Regions from separate parts of the Vibrio pelagius genome, predicted to be linked through region 2. Evidence: predicted binding sites of a transcription regulator. Region 2 holds the regulator's gene; each other region holds the start of a gene.
What was found. Region 2 encodes CRP, which controls carbon source genes, mostly activating them, when cyclic AMP is high. Its sites were predicted from a motif close to TGTGANNNNNNTCACA; they were not measured.

Region 1 (5,114 bases), on a different replicon from region 2:
TACAACAATACCCAATCCACCCACGGCAGCTAAACCCATATCGAGCCTACCGATACCTCGCAGAACCATTTGTCCCAAACCGCCTACAGCAATCATTGACGCGATGACAACCATAGATAAAGACAACATTAAGGTCTGATTCACACCAGCCATGATGGTCGGTAGAGCAAGAGGCAATTGAATGCGGTAAAGCATTTGTTTGTCATTGGCACCAAAAGCATGCCCTGCTTCAATGAGCTCTTCTGGTACTTGTTGTATACCTAGAATGGTGAGTCTCACCACTGGCGGTAAGGCGAATATGATTGTCACAACGACACCCGGCACATTACCGATGCCAAACAACATGACTATTGGTACTAAATAGACAAAAGCAGGTGTTGTTTGCATGGCGTCAAGAATGGGACGAATAAACTTGGCGGCAGTATGACTACGCGCCAGCCAAATGCCGAGCGGGAGGCCGATTAACAAACAGAAAAACACCGATGTCATGACCAGAGAAAGTGTTGTCATGGCTTGCGACCATGCTCCAATCAAACCTATAAACGTCAACGATAGCAATGTCGCAACACCAAGACGTAAACTTGAAAACTGCCACGCAAGCAGAAACAAAATCATAATCATGAAAGGTGCTGGTGTAGATACCAACGCGGTTTCAAACGACGTTAAAATAAAATCGATTGGGACACGAATCGCTTGAAAAAGTGGTCGACCATGTTCAACCAACCAGTTGAGCCCTGATTCCACCCATGAGTCCAGTGGTAAAACTGATTCTTCAAAAGGGTTTAGAACATCGAAAGGCTTTTGCTCGACCGTTTCGCTGCTTAACCAATCCGCGGACGTGCTAGCTTGACTTGCCCCCCACGGATCGCTGCTCGCCGTTTCACTACTTTGTGACCACGGGTCATTTTGAGCTTGTTCTGATGACATGGTGCTACTCCTTATCCAAAGTTTGAAGCAATCTTGACTTACTGATCATCCCAAAGTACTTGCCTGAATCATCAACCACAGGGACTGGATAAGGGGCTTCTGCCACAGAGCCTAAAATGTCATTGATCGATTGTTCTGGATCGAGCGTGATTGTCGAATCCAGCTCAGCACTTGATAGGGAACGGTTTTCTTTGTATGCCAAACGGAGGGAGTCGAGTGAAACGATACCTGAGTAACGGTTACTCTTATCGACAATGATGCCGAACTCGCGGTCATTATCGGTCAGTAGTTGCAATGCGGAGGCGGGCCCATCATGTTCTGACTTCTTAAATACAGCTGCAGGTGTTTTCTTCGCGATGTCTTTGGCTGTCAAAGCACTCGAAATGTTTACCCCTTTGAAAAAAGCGGCAACATAGTCATTAGCTGGCTTATGAAGAATTTCATCCGGTGTACCCACCTGCACCACATCGCCGTCTTGCATAATGGCAATACGATCGCCAATACGCATCGCTTCGTCTAGGTCATGAGAAATGAATACGATCGTACGTTTATCTTCGTTTTGCAGGCGAATAAGCTCATCTTGCATTTCGGTTCGAATCAATGGATCGAGCGCAGAAAACGCTTCATCCATCAATAAAATATCAGGGTCGCAAGCCAACGCTCGCGCTAAACCGACTCGTTGTTTCATACCTCCAGATAATTCATCTGGAAAGGATTCGTTGTAAGCACTCAACCCAACGCTTTCGAGAGCTTGTGACGCGTAGGTTTGACGTGTTGCCAAGTCCATCCCCGCCAACTCCAACCCAAATGCGGCATTCTCTAACACCGTCATGTGTGGCATTAACGCGAAATTCTGAAACACCATGGAGATGTTGTTACGTCGAACAGCTCTGAGCTCTTCTGCGGAGATCGTGGCAATATCTCGCCCTCGAAACAGAACACTACCCTTTGTTGGCTCGATGAGACGGTTGAGCAGGCGGACTAGTGTCGACTTGCCTGAACCGGATAGTCCCATGATGACGAATATCTCACCTTCATTAATCGAAAGAGAGGCATCGTTGACACCTATCGTAAGTCCTGTTTTGGCGAACACTTGGTCTTTATCTGCGCCAGATTCCATCATAGAAAAAGCGCGTTCGGTGTCTTCTCCAAACACCTTATAGAGTCCCTTAACTTCCAGTATGGGAGCCATGAAAATAATCCTCCTTTGGATGCACATTTGCACTCATATTTTGTACTCTAAACAAAATTTGAACCTAATTCAAACAAATTGGCGTTGAGCCTTCTTGCAACTCAGCAACTGTTTTAGATTCTCGATTTATAACCCAAGCCACAAAAAGACATTAAAATATTGATATTGAACAAAAAAAACAAACAACCTTCAGAATAAACGCCTATCAAAAGTAAAACATAGCAATATGGGTTTTCATTTTCAGTATCTAACTCAACTCAGTTACGCCATATTTAAATATTACTGAACTAAACATTAGACATCAAACAAAAATCAACCCCAACGAACCCACCAAAGTGTGACTTAAATCACAAATAAACAGCTAAACCCGCGCATTACTTGCTTTTTACAGCGATTTACGTGTGATAATAGATTTAGAAATTAATTAGAACTCAAAGTAAATGCATATCCCTATGATCGTATCAGCACCTTGGGTGGCTTACCCAGAAATCGAAGAGCAGCGCCTTGCTCACAGTTCGTTTAACGAACCCAAAGCAGAAGATGGCGACGAGATTTTCAATTTAATCGCCCAGTGCCCTCCGCTCGACACGAACTCCTCCTACTGTAACTTTTTACAGTCAACACACTTTAGCCAAACCTGTGTGCTTGCTCGCTGTGACAATGAGGTGTCAGGTTTTGTTTCGGCGTACATCAAGCCCGACGATCCAACGACACTGTTCATTTGGCAGGTTGCAGTTTCTCCCAATCACCGTGGTAAAGGCTTGGCCTATCAGATGATTAAGTCACTGCTCACAAGGGAAGTTTTAAGAAGCATAGAAGCGGTTGAAACAACGATTACTCAAGATAACAGCGCATCTTGGGCGCTGTTTAAAAAAATTGATCAAGAAAATGATCAGAAGGGGCGTGTTTCGACCTTTCTTGACCACGCAACACATTTTAAGGGAAAGCACGATACTGAGTATTTGTATCGCATCCCACTAAAACCCACTCAAACCAAAGGATAGATAAACGGTTTAATCATGGACATTTTTGACAAACAAGAATCACAAGTACGTTCTTACTGTAATAGCTTCCCAGTCATATTTACTAAAGCAAAAGGGTGTTGGCTAGAAACAGAATCAGGAGAAAAATACTTAGACTTTCTTGCTGGTGCTGGGTCACTCAACTACGGCCACAACAACCCGATTTTTAAAGAAGCGTTGCTTAACTACATTGAGAGTGACGGTATTACACATGGGTTGGACATGCACTCGAGCGCGAAAGCAGATTTCTTGAAGGCACTGTACAAGCATATCCTTCAACCACGAGGCTTGAGCTACAAGGTCCAATTCACTGGCCCTACAGGGACGAACGCTGTAGAAGCCGCACTCAAACTCGCGAGAAAAGCCAAAGGGCGTAGCTCTATCGTCGCCTTTACCAATGGTTTTCACGGCTGCACCGCAGGCGCTCTCGCTGCCACAGGTAACCAGCACCACCGCCAAGGCGCGGGGACCAGTTTAAACGATGTGACTCGCATTCCATTTGAAGGGTATGCCGACGTTGATGGATTGAAATTATTCGAAACCATGTTGAATGACAACTCTGCAGGCATGGACAAACCTGCTGCCGTCCTTATTGAAACGGTGCAAGGTGAAGGTGGTTTGAATGCAGCTTCTGATGCTTGGTTAAAGCGATTGAGTAACATCTGTTCGAAGCACGACATCCTACTGATTGTGGATGATATTCAAGCGGGTTGCGGGCGCACAGGCACCTTCTTCAGCTTCGAATCTGCGGGCATCAAACCAGATATGGTAACACTATCAAAATCCATTGGCGGTTATGGCTCTCCGATGGCGCTTGTTCTGATGAAACCAGAGCTTGATATTTGGAATCCGGGTGAACACAACGGCACATTCCGCGGTAACAATCACGCATTTGTGACGGCGACAAAGGCAATTGAGGCGTATTGGACCGACAGCGCCCCTTTCGAGGAGCACATCTCAAACTGTTCAGCACTGGTTTCTGAAGTGATCCAGTCTACGCTGCTCCAATACCCGGATAAGTTCGTCGCTCGCAAAGGTCGCGGAATGATGATGGGGATTGAGTGTCATAGTGGTGAGTTGGCAAGCGATATCGTCAAGCACTGCTTTGACAATGGCTTAGTCATTGAAACCGCGGGACCAAACGATGAAGTGGTCAAATTTTTTGCTCCACTAACGATCACCGAGTCTGAGCTACAACAAGGCCTAGATATCTTTAAAAATGCCGTTGAATCTATCATCGAGCAACAATTTAAAAAAGCGTCGTAACTGGGAGAAACAAGATGATTGTACGTACATTAGAAGAGTGCCGTGACAGCGAGCGTAGGGTTGCTTCTGAAACATGGGAAAGTGTTCGCATGTTATTGAAAGATGACAAAATGGGCTTTTCCTTTCATATCACTACCATTTTTGAAAACACAGAAACGCACATCCACTATCAAAATCATCTAGAGTCCGTCTATTGCATGAGTGGTGAGGGCGAAATTGAAGTGGTAGGCGGTAAGACTTACCCAATTAAACCAGGGACACTCTACATTTTAGATAAACATGATGAACACTATCTTCGTGCCTATAAAGGAAAAGAGATGGTGATGGCATGTGTGTTCAACCCACCTATTACAGGTAAAGAAACGCACGATGAAAATGGCGTTTACCCACTCATCGACTAAAAAACGTTTCCTGGCTAGGTCATAACGACCTAGCCACCACACCTGCACAACTCACAATCAAACAAAAGGCTTTAACATGATTTATACCGTAGAGAAAATCGGCGGTACTTCCATGACCGCATTCGATGCTGTTCTAGATAATATTTTAATCAAAGATAGCGAGGAGGAAATGTATAACCGAGTGTTTGTCGTATCGGCTTACTCTGGCATTACTGACGCCCTACTCGAATGCAAAAAAACCAGTAAACCCGGCGTCTATCAATTGGTTGCTAAGCGAGAAGATAACTGGCAGCAAGCGCTAGACTA
Region 2 (5,114 bases):
AAGAAGCTGGCCTACCTGCAGGTGTCATTAACCTTGTTCAAGGTGCTAAAGAGACAGGTATTGCGCTAGCGGATGCGAAAGGCATAGATGGCGTGCTATTTACGGGCAGCGCTAACACAGGTCACATACTGCACCGTCAGTTTGCGGGTCAACCGGGTAAAATGCTGGCACTAGAGATGGGGGGTAACAACCCTATGGTGATCAGTGAACACTTTGGTGACGTTGATGCTACGGTATACACCATTATCCAATCCGCCTTTATCAGTGCGGGTCAACGTTGTACTTGTGCACGTCGTCTGTATGTTCCTGTGGGTGAGAAAGGTGATCAACTGCTCGATAGCCTAGTGGCAGCAACCAAAAAGATTCGTGTAGACCAACCGTTCGCTGAGCCTGCTCCTTTCATGGGGCCACAAATCTCAGAAGCGGCGGCTAAGTTCATTCTAGATGCGCAAGCAAACCTGCAATCTTTAGGTGGCGTAAGCCTAGTAGAAGCGAAAGCTGGTGAAGCTGCATTCGTCACTCCGGGCATCATCGATGCAACTAACATTGCAGAGCTGCCAGACGAAGAGTACTTCGGCCCACTACTACAAGTGATTCGTTACAACTCATTAGAGCAAGCGGTTGAATTGGCGAACGACACCCGTTTTGGTTTGTCTGCAGGCCTTGTATCAACAGACGACTCTGAGTGGGAGTACTTCGTTGATCATATCCGTGCAGGTATTGTTAACCGTAACCGTCAGCTAACAGGCGCAAGTGGTGACGCACCATTTGGTGGCCCAGGTGCTTCAGGCAACCTACGCCCGAGTGCTTACTACGCAGCGGATTACTGTGCATACCCAATGGCATCGATGGAAGGCCGTGAAACGCAGCTTCCAGCGACTTTCAGCCCTGGTATCGAGCTGTAGCAACAACGGCCACCTACAACAAAAATCACAATTGGAGGTAGGGAAGTTTGACCTCCTTTGGATTACTCGCTGGGCGTCTGACCTAGCGAGATATAACAATAAAATAAGTATGTCACAAGCTGATGGCTGCTGACTTTGTCTCGCAGCCACACTCTTTCTAATCCAACTCTCTAGCTTGAGCTTGCTAGAACCCGACAAGGAGTCACCATGACACCCGATCTACTGTTCAAATCCCTCTGGGATGACTACATCGAACGCCTCTGCCCATCTGCTGAGAAGGTACATCAGCTGTTGAAAGAAGAGGAAGACCTTATCAATGATCACATCGCGTTGCGTACGTTTAATGTTGCGCCTTTGGGGATCGAGACGCTGGCTAAACCTTTCTTAGCACTTGGTTACAAAGCGTGTGGTGACTACCTGTTTGAAAGCAAGAAACTCGTGGCTAAGCACTTTGAACACCCAGATCCAACCCAACCCAAAGTGTTCATTAGTGAGCTGAAAGTGGAAGAGTGTTCTGCAGAGCTACAAGCGATCGTGGCTAAGTTGGTTGCGCAAGTGGATGCAAGCAAGCTAGAGGGGCAGGATTTCCTATATGGCGGTCGTCTGTGGGACTTGGATTTCCAAGATTACAAACAACTGGCGACAGAGAGCGAATACGCGTCTTGGTTAGCCGCGCATGGTTATGGTGCTAACCACTTTACCGTGAGTGTGAACCAGTTAAATGCGTTCTCTGAGGTGCAAGCCGTGAATGATCACCTGAGTGAGTCTGGCTTTACAATCAACAGTGTTGGCGGCCAAGTGAAAGGCTCTCCAGAGGTGCTGTTAGAGCAGTCATCAACAATGGCAGATAAAGTGAAGGTAGAGTTCTCTGAGGGGACTGAATTGGTGCCTGGTGGCTTCTATGAGTTTGCTAAGCGCTACCCAATGGCGAATGGCGATCTCTACACCGGTTTTGTTGCAGCATCGGCTGACAAAATCTTTGAGAGCACTAACGGTTAAAGAAAGATACGTTAGCCATAGAGATGCGGTACGTTTCGCTTCGGGACAGTTTCCACATAGGACTCTGTGAGTTCTTTTCGTATCTCGTATCTCGTATCTCAATAAAGAAAAAGCCACCAAATTCGCATTTGGTGGCTTTTGAATTTTTATCGGTTAATCGAGATTAACGCGTACCGTAAACAACGATAGTTTTACCGTGAGCAGAAATTAGGTTTTGCTCTTCTAGCATCTTCAAGATACGACCTACTGTCTCGCGCGAACAGCCAACAATCTGACCGATCTCTTGACGAGTGATCTTGATTTGCATGCCATCTGGGTGAGTCATCGCATCAGGTTGTTTCGCTAGGTTTAGTAGCGTTTGTGCAATACGGCCAGTAACGTCAAGGAACGCTAAGTCACCAACTTTTTGGCTGGTAACTTGTAGACGGCTTGCCATTTGAGCAGAAAGACGCATCAGGATGTCTGGGTTCACTTGGATAAGTTGACGGAATTTCTTGAAAGAAATCTCCGCAACTTCACAAGGAGATTTTGCACGAACCCATGCAGTACGCTCTTGGTCTTCTTCGAATAGGCCAAGCTCGCCGATAAAGTCGCCTTGGTTTAGGTAAGAAAGAATCATCTCCTTACCTTCTTCGTCTTTGATAAGAACTGCCACAGAACCTTTCACGATGTAGTACAGGGTCTCTGCCTTTTCACCAGCGTGAATCAGAGTACTCTTTGAAGGGTACTTATGAATATGACAGTGTGAAAGGAACCACTCTAATGTTGGATCGGTTTGAGGTTTACCTAGAACCATAATATCTCACTTCCTCTGCAGGGTATGCTTGCCGCTTTCCATATTTTAGCTAAGCCTGAATTTGACTTCTTAGGATAAGAGCACTTGTTCTGTGCTGCAAGCTATCTTGTGTTTCGGTTAAGAATAGTATCCTTTTTCAGTCACTATTTCTTGATTTTAATCGTGACCTAGCTACGATTTTTTACGCAAAATTGTGCACATGATCACGGTATGAAAAGTAATCAACCAGAACGCCATTCCGTTAGCCGATTTTTCCCGTTTCAATGAGCTGTTGTAAGATTGGTCTTACAATGAGCTCCATAGCAAAGCTCATTTTCCCGCCAGGCACAACGAGTGTATTGTGACGAGACATAAATGAGCCATCAATCATAGCGAGCAGGTACGGGAAGTCGACGTTTTTGATACCACGCAGACGAATAACAACGAAACTTTCGTCAAGACTAGGGATGCCTTTTGCGTTAAGTGGGTTGGAAGTATCAACAGTCGGTACTCGCTGAAAATTGATATGGGTACGCGAAAACTGTGGAGTGATGTAGTTGAGATAGTCGTCCATTGAACGAACAATGGAATCCATCACCGCTTCACGTGAGTGCCCGCGATCACGTGTATCTCGGACGAATTTTTGAATCCACTCTAGGTTAACGATGGGCACCATGCCAATCAGCAGGTCAACGTGTTGCGATACATTGACATCACCATCGACAACCCCACCATGTAGGCCTTCGTAAAACATCACATCAGAGTTTTCTGGGATCTCTTGCCAAGGAGTAAAAGTGCCTGGCATTTGATTGTAAGGTACTGCTTCGTCAAAGGTGTGTAGGTAGCGTCTAACTTGTCCTGTACCTTCGTTACCGTATTTGCGGAAAAACTCTTCTAATGCGCCGAAATCGTTGGCTTGCGGACCGAAGTAGCTGATGTGTTTCCCTTGCTCACGCGCTTTGCGGATCTCGACGTCCATCTCTGGTCGAGTGAAGCGGTGAAAACTATCCCCTTCAACCCAAGCAGCCTTCACGTCCATCATATTGAACATTTTTCGGAAGGCTTCTGAGGTAGTGGTGGTACCGGCTCCTGAAGAACCCGTAACCGCAATAATTGGATGTTTAGCGGACATGACAACCCTTGTCGTTAGAATAACTTACTTGTTAGCAATCGTTTTCCACTATAACACGGCTATTTTTTTATGGCAGCCTAGAAGCGTTTTGTGAGTTGGATATCGACGGTTTCGTGCAGTTCAGAAAAAACAATACTCGCTTCCCCAGATTGCAATTGCTGTTTTACTTGGTCGATTTTGGATTGCAGTGAGATCTCAACATCACCGTAGTCGGTGCCTTCTCTGAGCACGAACTCCTTGATGAGGTTTTCTAAAGTTTCAGGGGCGATCTCTTGCCATGGAATGATCATAAATACATCTCTCTTTTATGTTCATGGATATGTTTAAAGGTTACTGAGGTTCAGTGTTTGAATGTTGACCTCAATGTGGCGCTATTATGCCGAATCCTGAATACTTTCATAGTAGGCCGGCAGTGCTTCTTCCAACCAAAATTTAGGGTTGAAGGTGCTACCGGTAATGAAGCCAACGTGCCCACCTTTCTGGAACAGTCGGTAATCAATGTTATCCGGCAGAATGAATTTCGGAATCACATCATCGGTCATGAAAGGATCGTCTTTAGCGTGAATGATCTGCGTAGGTAACTTAATACGATTAAGCTTTGGTAGTGCAGAACATTGCGCGTAGTAATCTTGTGCATTCTTAAAGCCATGCAGAGGCGCAGTGATCAAATCGTCGAACTCATACAACTTCTCGATTTTCTTGATCGTGTTTGCGGTGATGCCTAACTTTTCTGCAAGTAGGTTCTCTTTCTTGAGCGCGTTAGATTTAAGTGAGTTCAGCAAATACTGTTTGTAGACCTTAGAGAATCCTTGTTCAATTCGACTTGAGCAACTGGCAAGATCAAATGGCGCTGATACGATCGTTGCTGCAGAGAGTAGCGGATCATCCGCGTACTCAACGAGGTAGTTGGCCAACATGTTACCGCCTAGGGAGATTCCGACCGCCACCTTAGGATTATTAGGGAACTGAGCATGTAAGTTTCTTAGGAAAAAGCGGGCATCTTCCACTTCTCCGGAGTGATACGCACGAGCTAGGCGGTTGGGCTTACCGCTGCAGCCACGAAAATGCATCATTACCGATAACCATCCATCTTCGGCGAAGGCGTTCATAAGACCGTTAGCGTAGGGACTCTCAAAACTGCCTTCAAGGCCATGAAAGAGCACGAAAATTGGTTTGCTATCGAGCCCTTCTTTATTCGGATCTTCACTCCAGGCTAAATCGAGAAAGTCATGGTCTGGAGTTTCAAGTGTTTGCCAGTGAGGGTGGAACAGTGCCTGTTTACGAATAAACCTAGGGACCAAAG
Region 3 (5,114 bases), 330 kb from region 2:
GGGCAAGTCTCAACAACTTGCCCTTTTTACGCTTTAGATCAGCAAAGGGCGACTATGTCTTTCCAACAAGAAGTGAGCAAACGTAGAACGTTTGCGATTATCTCTCACCCGGATGCGGGTAAAACCACGATTACTGAAAAGGTTCTTTTATTCGGAAACGCGATTCAAAAAGCGGGTACCGTAAAAGGCCGTGGCTCTAACCAGCATGCTAAATCTGACTGGATGGAGATGGAAAAAGAACGTGGTATCTCGGTAACCACGTCTGTGATGCAGTTCCCGTACAATGATTGCCTAGTAAACCTACTAGATACTCCGGGACACGAAGACTTCTCGGAGGATACCTACCGTACACTAACGGCTGTTGACTCATGTCTAATGGTTATCGATGCTGCAAAAGGTGTCGAAGACCGTACACGTAAGCTAATGGAAGTAACACGTCTACGTGATACTCCAATCGTAACCTTCATGAACAAATTGGACCGTGATGTGCGTGATCCAATGGAAGTTCTAGATGAAGTTGAAAGCGAGCTGAGCATGGCGTGCGCACCAATCTCTTGGCCAATCGGTTGTGGTAAAGAGTTTAAAGGTGTTTACCACATTCACCGCGATGAGACGATCTTGTACGAATCTGGCCACGGCCATGAGATCCAAGAAGTTCGTATCATCAAAGGTCTAGATAACCCGGAACTGGATGCAGAAGTTGGCGCAGATCTAGCGGAAAGTGTTCGTGAAGAGCTTGAACTTGTCATGGGCGCGTGCCCTGAGTTTGACCATGACCTATTCCTAGCGGGCGAACTAACACCGGTTTTCTTTGGTACTGCATTGGGTAACTTTGGTGTGGACCACATGCTAGATGGCCTGACGGAATGGGCGCCAATGCCGAAAACTCGTCAAGCAGTTGAGCGTGATGTTGAAGCGACAGAAGAGAAGTTCTCTGGCTTCGTATTTAAGATCCAAGCAAACATGGATCCAAAACACCGTGACCGTATCGCATTCATGCGTATCGTATCGGGTACTTACTCTCAAGGTATGAAGATGAACCATGTTCGTACTGGTAAGAATGTAAGTATCTCTGATGCGGTAACTTTCATGGCGGGCGACCGTGCACGTGCTGAGAAAGCATACGCGGGTGACATCATTGGTCTGCATAACCACGGTACAATCCAGATTGGTGATACCTTCACTCAAGGTGAGTCACTGAAGTTCTCTGGTATTCCTAACTTTGCACCAGAACTGTTCCGTCGTATTCGTCTGCGCGATCCACTAAAACAGAAGCAGCTACTTAAAGGTCTAGTTCAACTTTCTGAAGAGGGTGCGGTTCAGGTATTCCGTCCACTACAGAACAACGATCTGATTGTAGGTGCGGTTGGTGTGCTTCAGTTTGATGTGGTTGTAGCTCGTCTGAAAGCGGAATACAACGTTGAAGCGATCTACGAGAGCGTGAACGTTGCGACAGCACGTTGGGTTGAGTGTGGTGATGCGAAGAAGTTCGAAGAGTTCAAGCGTAAGAACCAGACTAACCTAGCGTTGGATGGTGGCGATAACCTAACTTACATCGCACCAACTATGGTTAACTTGAACCTAGCATCAGAGCGTTTCCCTGATGTTGAGTTCCGTGCAACTCGCGAGCACTAATCTATTGATGACGGTGCCAACTCACTGAGCTGGTGCTAGTCGAAGTGATTAAAAACGTCTATTGTTCTGCAATAGGCGTTTTTTTATGTTGGCCTTAAGGAGAATGGATGTTTCAAGTCATTAAACGATGGATTAAGCAGTACGATAAATGGTGTAAAGAGTTAGGGTTAACTCCAGAAAATAAGCGCAGCTGCACCCCTTATCGTAGCGATCCTCAACCTGAACCCAAAGATAAGCCGTAATGTCGATACCGCTATTCGATACCCACTGTCATCTAGACTTCGACGTCTTTTCACTTGGTGAACAAGACAGTTCTACGGCTGCTCTAGATTATCTCTCAACCGCTCGAGAGAGAGGTGTTGAGAAGGTTGTTGTACCGTCAATTGGTCAAACCAACTGGGAAAAGCTCGATCGACTGAGCTTGGAACACGCCAACCTTTACTATGCGTTGGGTTTTCATCCTTACTTTCTAGCGACAGTGAATGAGAGCGAATTTGCTCAACTTGAACAGCACTTAAGTGGCGCTTCTGAACGGTGTGTTGCGATCGGGGAGTGCGGCTTAGACTTCTTTGCGGATGTGGGTATCGAGAAGCAAGAGCGCTTTTTGATTCATCAGATACAGCTCGCGACCGCTTTTGAACTGCCTCTGATTATCCACGAACGGAAATCACATAACCGCCTTATTCAGCTTATTAAGCAGCAAAAATTCACCAATGGTGGAGTGATTCATGGTTTTTCGGGCAGCGAACAGCAAGCTTTAGAGTGGATTCGCTTAGGATTCTATATTGGTGTCGGTGGAACGATAACTTACCCAAGAGCGCAGAAAACGCGCACCACAGTTGCTCGTCTTCCTCTTGAATGGGTTGTTTTAGAGACAGATGCACCGGATATGCCGATCAGTGGTCAGCAAGGAAACATTAATCATTCCAAATATTTAGTTACGATATTAAATGAACTTGTTTCGCTTAGAAAAGAGCCAAAGCAATCGATTGCAACTCAAATTTGGCAAAATAGCCATCGGCTATTCGGTATATGTGAATAAAATCTAAAGTTTTTGTTTATCGTTTGCGTGTTTTACAACTGTATCGTGACTTGGCTCACAGATGTAAATGAATGATACATGAATCTTATACCAAAGTGTGAGGACGGCATTACTTTATTAGTGGTCGCATGAGTATAATTGCCTCCGCTTTATAGCCCCATTTTGTAACACGCCAATAAATAACCAATAAGGAAGTCATAAACTATGAGCCTGTTTATGAGCCTAGTCGGTATGGTAGTACTGATTGCAATCGCAGTATTACTGTCTGACAACCGCAAAGCTATTAACTTTAGAACGGTGGGTGGCGCATTCGCTATCCAATTCGCACTTGGTGCATTCGTACTTTACATCCCTTGGGGTCGTGATCTTCTTGCAGGTTTCTCTGCAGGTGTAGCAAACGTGATCGACTACGGTAAAGACGGTACTGGTTTCCTATTCGGCAGCCTAGTTAACTTCTCAGTTGACGGTATCGGTTTCATCTTTGCATTCCAAGTACTACCAACTCTAATCTTCTTCTCTGCACTTATCTCTGTACTTTACTACATTGGTGTAATGCAATGGGTTATCAAGATTCTTGGTGGTGGCCTACAGAAAGCTCTTGGCACATCTCGTGCGGAGTCTATGTCTGCTGCAGCAAACATCTTCGTTGGTCAAACTGAAGCTCCTCTAGTTGTACGTCCTTTCGTACCAAAAATGACTCAGTCTGAACTATTCGCTGTAATGTGTGGTGGTCTAGCTTCTGTTGCTGGTGGTGTACTAGCAGGTTACGCTTCTATGGGTGTACCTCTAGAGTACCTAGTTGCTGCATCATTCATGGCAGCACCAGGTGGTCTACTATTCGCTAAGATCATCAAGCCAGAGACTGATACACCTGCTGATGACATCGCTGACGAAATGGACGGTGGCGACGACAAGCCAGCTAACGTAATCGACGCAGCCGCTGGTGGTGCATCTGTTGGTCTTCAACTTGCTCTAAACGTTGGTGCAATGCTACTAGCGTTCATCGGTCTAATCGCTCTAATCAACGGTATCCTAGGTGGTATCGGTGGTTGGATTGGTTTTGAAGGCCTAACTCTTGAGTGGATTCTTGGTAAACTATTCTCTCCACTAGCATTCATTATTGGTGTGCCATGGGCTGAAGCAGATATCGCTGGTTCATTCATCGGTCAGAAGATCGTAGTTAACGAATTCGTTGCATACCTAAACTTCGTACCTTTCGTTGGTGAAAACGCGCAAATCGTTGAAGCAACGGGTCAAGTAATGTCTGTTAAGACTCAAGCAATTATCTCGTTCGCACTATGTGGTTTCGCAAACCTTTCTTCTATCGCGATTCTACTAGGTGGTCTAGGTGGTCTAGCTCCAAACCGTCGTCACGACATCGCTCGTATGGGTGTTAAAGCGGTTATTGCTGGTACTCTATCTAACCTGATGGCAGCGACAATTGCTGGCTTCTTCTTATCTTTCTAATTAAGTAGATTAGATTATATAGACGCCACTTTAATATCGCCCCGTAGCAAGAGATTGCTGCGGGGCTTTTTTGTTTTAGGAACCGGATTATTGAACGACAAACGCAGGAAGTGTTGATACACAGGATGTGTTATTCACAACGATTGCTGTCATCAATAACTCGGAAACTGAATTATTTTGAGATACAAACCGTTTGCGTTCTAAGGAGCACTACAAATTATCGAAGGATACCTATAATGTATAAGCTATAGAGATAGGATTTCTCTTTTTGGCAAGAAAATGACCGCTTGTTCAACAGCAATCGCGATTCTTCTGGGATTAAGCCAAACATAGCGATACGCTATAGATGTTAGACACAACAAGGTAACTTTGTTGTGCCATAGACCAAACTGGTACTGTGCGGTGACAAGGATAGCAATTGACGGCGTAAGGCCAACAAGTCTTCAGGGAACCAAGTCCGTTCATTGGTGACTACAGAGCATTACTAAAATATCCATCTATACTGGATGGAGGGCAAAGTAGTTAACTATTTGAATATATTGATCGGAGATAGAAATGAGCGATTTAAAAGCAGCAGCTCTACGTGCACTTAAACTTATGGACCTAACTACGCTAAATGACGACGACACAACGGAAAAAGTTGTAGCGCTTTGTCACGACGCGAAGACTGCAGTGGGCAACACAGCTGCAATCTGTATTTACCCTCGCTTTATCCCAGCTGCTAAGAAGGCACTGCGTGAGCAAGGTACTCCAGAAGTACGTATTGCGACTGTAACTAACTTCCCTCATGGTAACGATGACATCGAAATCGCAGTGGCTGAAACTAAAGCAGCAGTCGCTTACGGTGCAGACGAAGTAGACGTAGTATTCCCATACCGCGCTCTAATCGCTGGCAACGAAGAGGTTGGTTTCGAGCTAGTTAAACAGTGTAAAGAAGCATGTGGCGACATCACACTGAAAGTAATCATCG
Region 4 (5,114 bases), 1.4 Mb from region 2:
ATTTATATGGCTGTTCACGTTGGCATTATTGATCAAGACCCCATTAGGCTGATTACCCCATTATTGGATAATCGAACCACCAGCTCACACATCGTTTTTATCGGTGACAAGACTCAAGAAGGCATGTATCTGCGCCTTCACTCCGTACTCCAAAAGCGCGATATCACCAGTGAGTTTTTTGAAATTCCTACCATCGTTAATACTTCTGTTATCAAAGAATCTATTCAAGTCTTGGCTGAAGACCTCAAGGCACGCGGACAAGAAGTAAAACTTAACGCAAGCTGCGGTTTAAGACATCGCCTGCTTTCAGTTTACGAAGTATTTCGCACTTATCACTGGCCGATTTTCGTGGTTGAACCAAACAGTGACAAACTGTGTTGGTTATACCCAAATGGCAAAGAAGACACACAAGTACAAGATCGTATTACTATCGATGATTACCTGACCGTATTTGGTGCTCGCGGTGAATTTAATGACTTCGAACTGCCGCCGCAGCTGGATCAAAAACTCTACGAACTGGGTGAACGCTGGGCGAGCAATGCCCTCGAACTGGGGCCAGGTCTAGCAACGCTAAACTACCTAGCAACAACCTGCCGCAAAGAGCAGAAACTGGACGTTGAGCTTTCAGAGAAGCAACAAGGCTATCGTGAGCTGAACATGCTGCTTACCGATCTCGTCGAAGCAAAGATTGCGACCTACCAAGACGGTATTTTGACCTTTGCTAACGAAGATGCGCGTCGTTTCTCGAACGGTGAGTGGCTAGAAACACTGGTGCACAGCACGGTGAAACAGATTCAAGATGACATGCCAACCATTCAAGACCGTTCGTTGAACGTTCAGGTATATCGCCAGCTTGGTGAGCGCGAAGTACGTAATGAGCTGGATGTTGCTTCAGTCGTCAATAATAAACTGCACATCATAGAGTGTAAGACCAAGGGTATGCGTGACGATGGTGATGACACTTTGTATAAGCTGGAATCGCTGCGCGACCTATTAGGCGGCCTTCAGGCTCGTGCTATGCTGGTCAGCTTCCGCCCACTGCGCCATAACGACATCACTCGTGCAGAGGATTTAGGACTTGCTTTGATTGGTCCTGATGAGTTGAAAGATCTTAAAACGCATCTAACATCTTGGTTTGCTGCTGCAGGCGGTCACGAAGACCTAGAGTACTAAGAAAATAAGCAAATAAGCAAATAAGCTGTCAAAGGCTCACGACTCACACACTAAAGGCGCATCATGCGCCTTTTTATTTGTCTTTATTTTCCCCAAACCTAATCGACAAATACAAAAAAGCTGCACCATTAAGTGCAGCTTTTGAGGTTTTAAATCAGGCTATCTAGGATGATAACTGAATTAAGCAGTATCGACGCGATTAAAGCATCTTACGCGCAGCTTCTACAACCACTTTGATTGAGCGAGCTTCTGTCTCTTTTAGCGTATCGTGATCTGGGATCTCTTTCTGTGTACGGTTGATAATAACGCCCGCTACACAACCTGCTTTCAGACCAGAACTTGCACACATAGTTAGCAGTGTTGCAGATTCCATTTCGAAGTTAAGAACGCCCATGTCTTGCCACTCTTGCATAGAACCTTGGAAACGCTTAACAACGCGACCAGAGAAAGTGTCGTAACGCTCTTGACCTGGGTAGAACGTGTCGCTTGATGCTGTAACACCAGTGTGAACCGTTGCGCCAGACTCTTCTACTGCCGCTTTCATCGCTGTTGCAATTTCGAAGTCAGCTACTGCTGGGAACTCCATTGGAGCGAAGTGTAGGCTTGCACCGTCCAGACGAACAGAACCCGTTGTTACAATCATGTCACCCACTTTGACGTGAGGTTGGATTGCACCAGTTGTACCAACACGTAGGAAAGTACGTACACCTAGTTGCGCTAGCTCTTCTACAGCGATAGATGTAGATGGACCACCAATACCAGTAGAACAAACAACCACAGGCTTTCCATCTAGCTCAGTGCGGTACAGCGTGTACTCACGGTGGCTTGCTAGAAATACTGGGTTTTCCATTTCGTCAGCAATTTTTTGTACACGTGCTGGATCACCTGGGATGATCGCGAGTGTCGCACCTTGAAGATCAGCTTCAGTAATACCTAAGTGGAAAACAGCTTGAGACATAGTTTGCTCCTTGTGGCTTATTGAGTGTTCATCACCCTTATCTAAGCGCATTATAAGTTTGTGGGGTACGTGTTTACTCTAACCAAGCTATTCACAAAATGAAGTGACAGACATCACACCTCTCCACGCAACATACAATCAATTTTCACAAAAAACAGATCTCAATCACACTTATACCGCAATCGTATAGCTTCGTTGCATAATAATGACCAAAAAAACGCCTCTAGTTCATAAAACGCAAATCAAACAACATGCGCTTAATAAACTAGAGGCGTTCTGTAACTAATGCGACGATCTCTTAGTCAGCTTTTGACTTGAATCTTAGTAGTCTTAAAGCATTGAGTGTCACAAGCGCAGTTGCACCACTATCAGCAAGTACAGCTACCCATAAACCAGTAATACCAAATAGGCTGGTCACTAAGAAGACACCTTTTAACCCCAACGCCAAAGCGACGTTCTGGCGAATATTTCTCATGGTGGCCTGTGACAGCTCAATCATAGCCGGCAGTTCAGTTAGACGATTGTGAGTCAGTGCCGAATCAGCGGTTTCTAAAGCGACGTCGGTGCCACCACCCATCGCAATACCAACATTTGCCGTTTTCATTGCTGGAGCATCATTAATACCATCGCCCACCATAGCAACATGTGAATGGCGAGTAAGCTCTTCAACGTAACTCACTTTATCCGCTGGCAACAGACTTGCTTTGTATTGCATGCCAACCACCGAGCTGATTGCCTCAGCACTGCGCGGGTTATCGCCCGTCAACATAATCGACTCAACGCCCAACTTGCTTAAACGTTCTACTGCAGCTTTGGCGTCACTGCGCAGTGTGTCTTGCCACGCGATTAAACCAATGACGGTTTGAGGACGCTCTACTGCCACGACCACCGTCTTGCCTTGCATCTCAAGCGAAGTAACCTGCTCTTGTACTGACGAATCAAGATCAAACGTCACTTTCGATGGTGAAAGCACTTGATATGTACGCCCATCGACATCACCTTCAACACCACTACCGATAAGGGCACGTTTGTTGTCAGATTCCGGGATATCAATCCCCTTCTCTTTAACTTTATTGACGAGAGATAGCGCTAGTGGATGGCTTGACCCCACTTCAATCGCACCGACCACACGCAATAACTGTTGCTCATTCCAACCTTGCAACGGTAACACGTCAGTAACTTGTGGCTTGCCCTCGGTCAGTGTGCCAGTTTTATCAAACGCAATGGTTTCAACCTTACCTAACTGCTCTAGCGCAGCACCGCCTTTAATCAAGGCACCACGTTTTGCTGCTGCAGCCAAGCCAGAAGTAATCGCTGCCGGCGTTGAGACAACCAACGCACAAGGGCATGCGATCAACAGCAACGCAAGACCACGATAAACCCAAGTTTCCCAAGGTTGAGCGAACAAACTCGGCGGAATCACAATGACCATCAAGGCCACAAACATCATTAGCGGCGTATACCAACGGCTAAATTTATCTAGGAATCGTTCTAAAGGTGCTTTGCGTGATTCTGCTTCTTCAATCAAATGAAGAATTCGGTCTATCGCATTCTCACCTTGTTTAGAAGTGATCGTGATACGAACAACCTTGTCGACCACAACCGCACCCGCCATGATGGTGTTGCCTTTGATGTGTTCGACAGGGACAGATTCACCAGTGAGTGCGCTCTCATCGAAGCTGGCGGCGTAAGTAATCAATTGACCATCTGCTGGCAGTCGAGCACCAGGAGAGACTTCAATAACATCACCAGGCTTAAGTTCCGTCACTGCAACTTCGACACGTTCACCATCGACAATTTGAGTCGCATTTTCAGGCACCAATGCCATCAATGCTTGTACACCACTGCGTGCACGGGATGAAGCAAAGGCCTCTAAACGCTCACCGATTAAGAACAACAATAGAACCATGGCTGCTTCTACTGTTTCCCCCAAATACAGGGCACCCAGAGCAGCAACACTCATCAAGGTTTCAATGGCAAAAGGAGTGCCTGAGCGGGCAAGCTTCACCGCTTGTTTTGCGACAGGGTAAAGTCCAAGCAAACAGGTGACAATGAACAATCGCTCACTTAAAACAGGGCTGACGTCTTTAATTAAGGCCGCGAATAACATCGCAGCGGCAATCGCAATGATCTGGAGATTTGGCTGAATGTATGATTGCCAGAAGGTCGCTGGCTGTTGCTTTTCCTTAACGCCAACTTCACTCAAACTGAAGCCCGTTTTTTGAACGGCGGTTTTAATGGTTTCTGTGAGTTCAACTTGATCGTATTTCACGACCAGTTTTTCCGTCGCAAACAGAACCTTGGCTTCAATCACACCAGGAATAGAAGAAACGGCTTTTTCTACCTTTCGTGCACAGGCTGGGCAGTCCATACCTGAAACGAGCCAGCTTTTAGTGAGCTTGCTTTTTAGTTCGACAACTGAGGACAGCCGGTCTTCTTCTCCACTGTCTGAACCGCAACAACTCTCGCCGCCAGCAGAGGGCTCAGAGGTTGCACAGCACGAAGATGGGCTGGTAGAAGCAGCTGTAATGCTAGTGATTTTAGGGCTACCGCAGCTTGAAGCTACAGGTTTGTTTTGAATCTCCGCTTTGGTTGAGCGGCACGCGGCATGTTTTGCACACATAATAAATTCTCCTTAATACTCGACTGCTGAAGGGGTTTCTAGTTGAGGTAAGCTAAAGTCCCCTCCAGTACACCTGAAGTATAAACCTTGGAGTCGCCTCCAAGGTCAAGGAGAAGTGAGTAGAAATAACTGTTTAGAACAAAAAAGTTATACTGGATGCTGGAAGCAATCATCTAAGTTTTTACCAATGGCTCTCAAAACATCAGTACGAGTGATGATGCCAACCAGTCTGTCATTGTCTATAACTGGGTACGCTTTAGGCTTGCCAACTTTCATCAAATCTGCCAGTTCAATAATTGAAAGATCAGGCGATACTGAAAGCACCTCTTTGTACATGCAATCGCCAACAGTGTGCGTGTC

Region 1: a site for CRP is predicted at 2,456-2,471, ahead of ectA (diaminobutyrate acetyltransferase). Genes of this name have one in related genera too.
Region 3: a site for CRP is predicted at 2,722-2,737, ahead of vsple_RS11090 (NupC/NupG family nucleoside CNT transporter). Genes of this name have one in related genera too.
Region 4: a site for CRP is predicted at 2,234-2,249, ahead of udp (uridine phosphorylase). Genes of this name have one in related genera too.

Annotation. Positions count from the first base shown of each region.
Region 1 covers NZ_AP025505.1:226,179-231,292, forward strand. The annotation lists gene proW (glycine betaine/L-proline ABC transporter permease ProW) at 1-927, opposite strand, end outside; gene proV (glycine betaine/L-proline ABC transporter ATP-binding protein ProV) at 932-2,119, opposite strand; gene ectA (diaminobutyrate acetyltransferase) at 2,572-3,123, shown strand; gene ectB (diaminobutyrate--2-oxoglutarate transaminase) at 3,139-4,407, shown strand; gene vsple_RS21180 (ectoine synthase) at 4,422-4,808, shown strand; gene vsple_RS21185 (aspartate kinase) at 4,885-5,114, shown strand, end outside.
Region 2 covers NZ_AP025503.1:2,871,666-2,876,779, reverse strand. The annotation lists gene astD (succinylglutamate-semialdehyde dehydrogenase) at 1-905, shown strand, start outside; gene vsple_RS12815 (DUF1338 domain-containing protein) at 1,113-1,904, shown strand; gene crp (cAMP-activated global transcriptional regulator CRP) at 2,068-2,700, opposite strand; gene vsple_RS12805 (phosphoribulokinase) at 2,942-3,811, opposite strand; gene vsple_RS12800 (YheU family protein) at 3,889-4,101, opposite strand; gene vsple_RS12795 (hydrolase) at 4,186-5,114, opposite strand, start outside.
Region 3 covers NZ_AP025503.1:2,540,870-2,545,983, reverse strand. The annotation lists gene prfC (peptide chain release factor 3) at 55-1,635, shown strand; partial or broken gene vsple_RS11100 (DUF5363 family protein) at 1,743-1,938, shown strand; gene vsple_RS11095 (TatD family hydrolase) at 1,877-2,677, shown strand; gene vsple_RS11090 (NupC/NupG family nucleoside CNT transporter) at 2,882-4,144, shown strand; gene deoC (deoxyribose-phosphate aldolase) at 4,700-5,114, shown strand, end outside.
Region 4 covers NZ_AP025503.1:1,092,367-1,097,480, reverse strand. The annotation lists gene vsple_RS04985 (DUF1887 family protein) at 7-1,173, shown strand; gene udp (uridine phosphorylase) at 1,373-2,131, opposite strand; gene vsple_RS04975 (zinc/cadmium/mercury/lead-transporting ATPase) at 2,430-4,754, opposite strand; gene vsple_RS04970 (CBS domain-containing protein) at 4,902-5,114, opposite strand, start outside.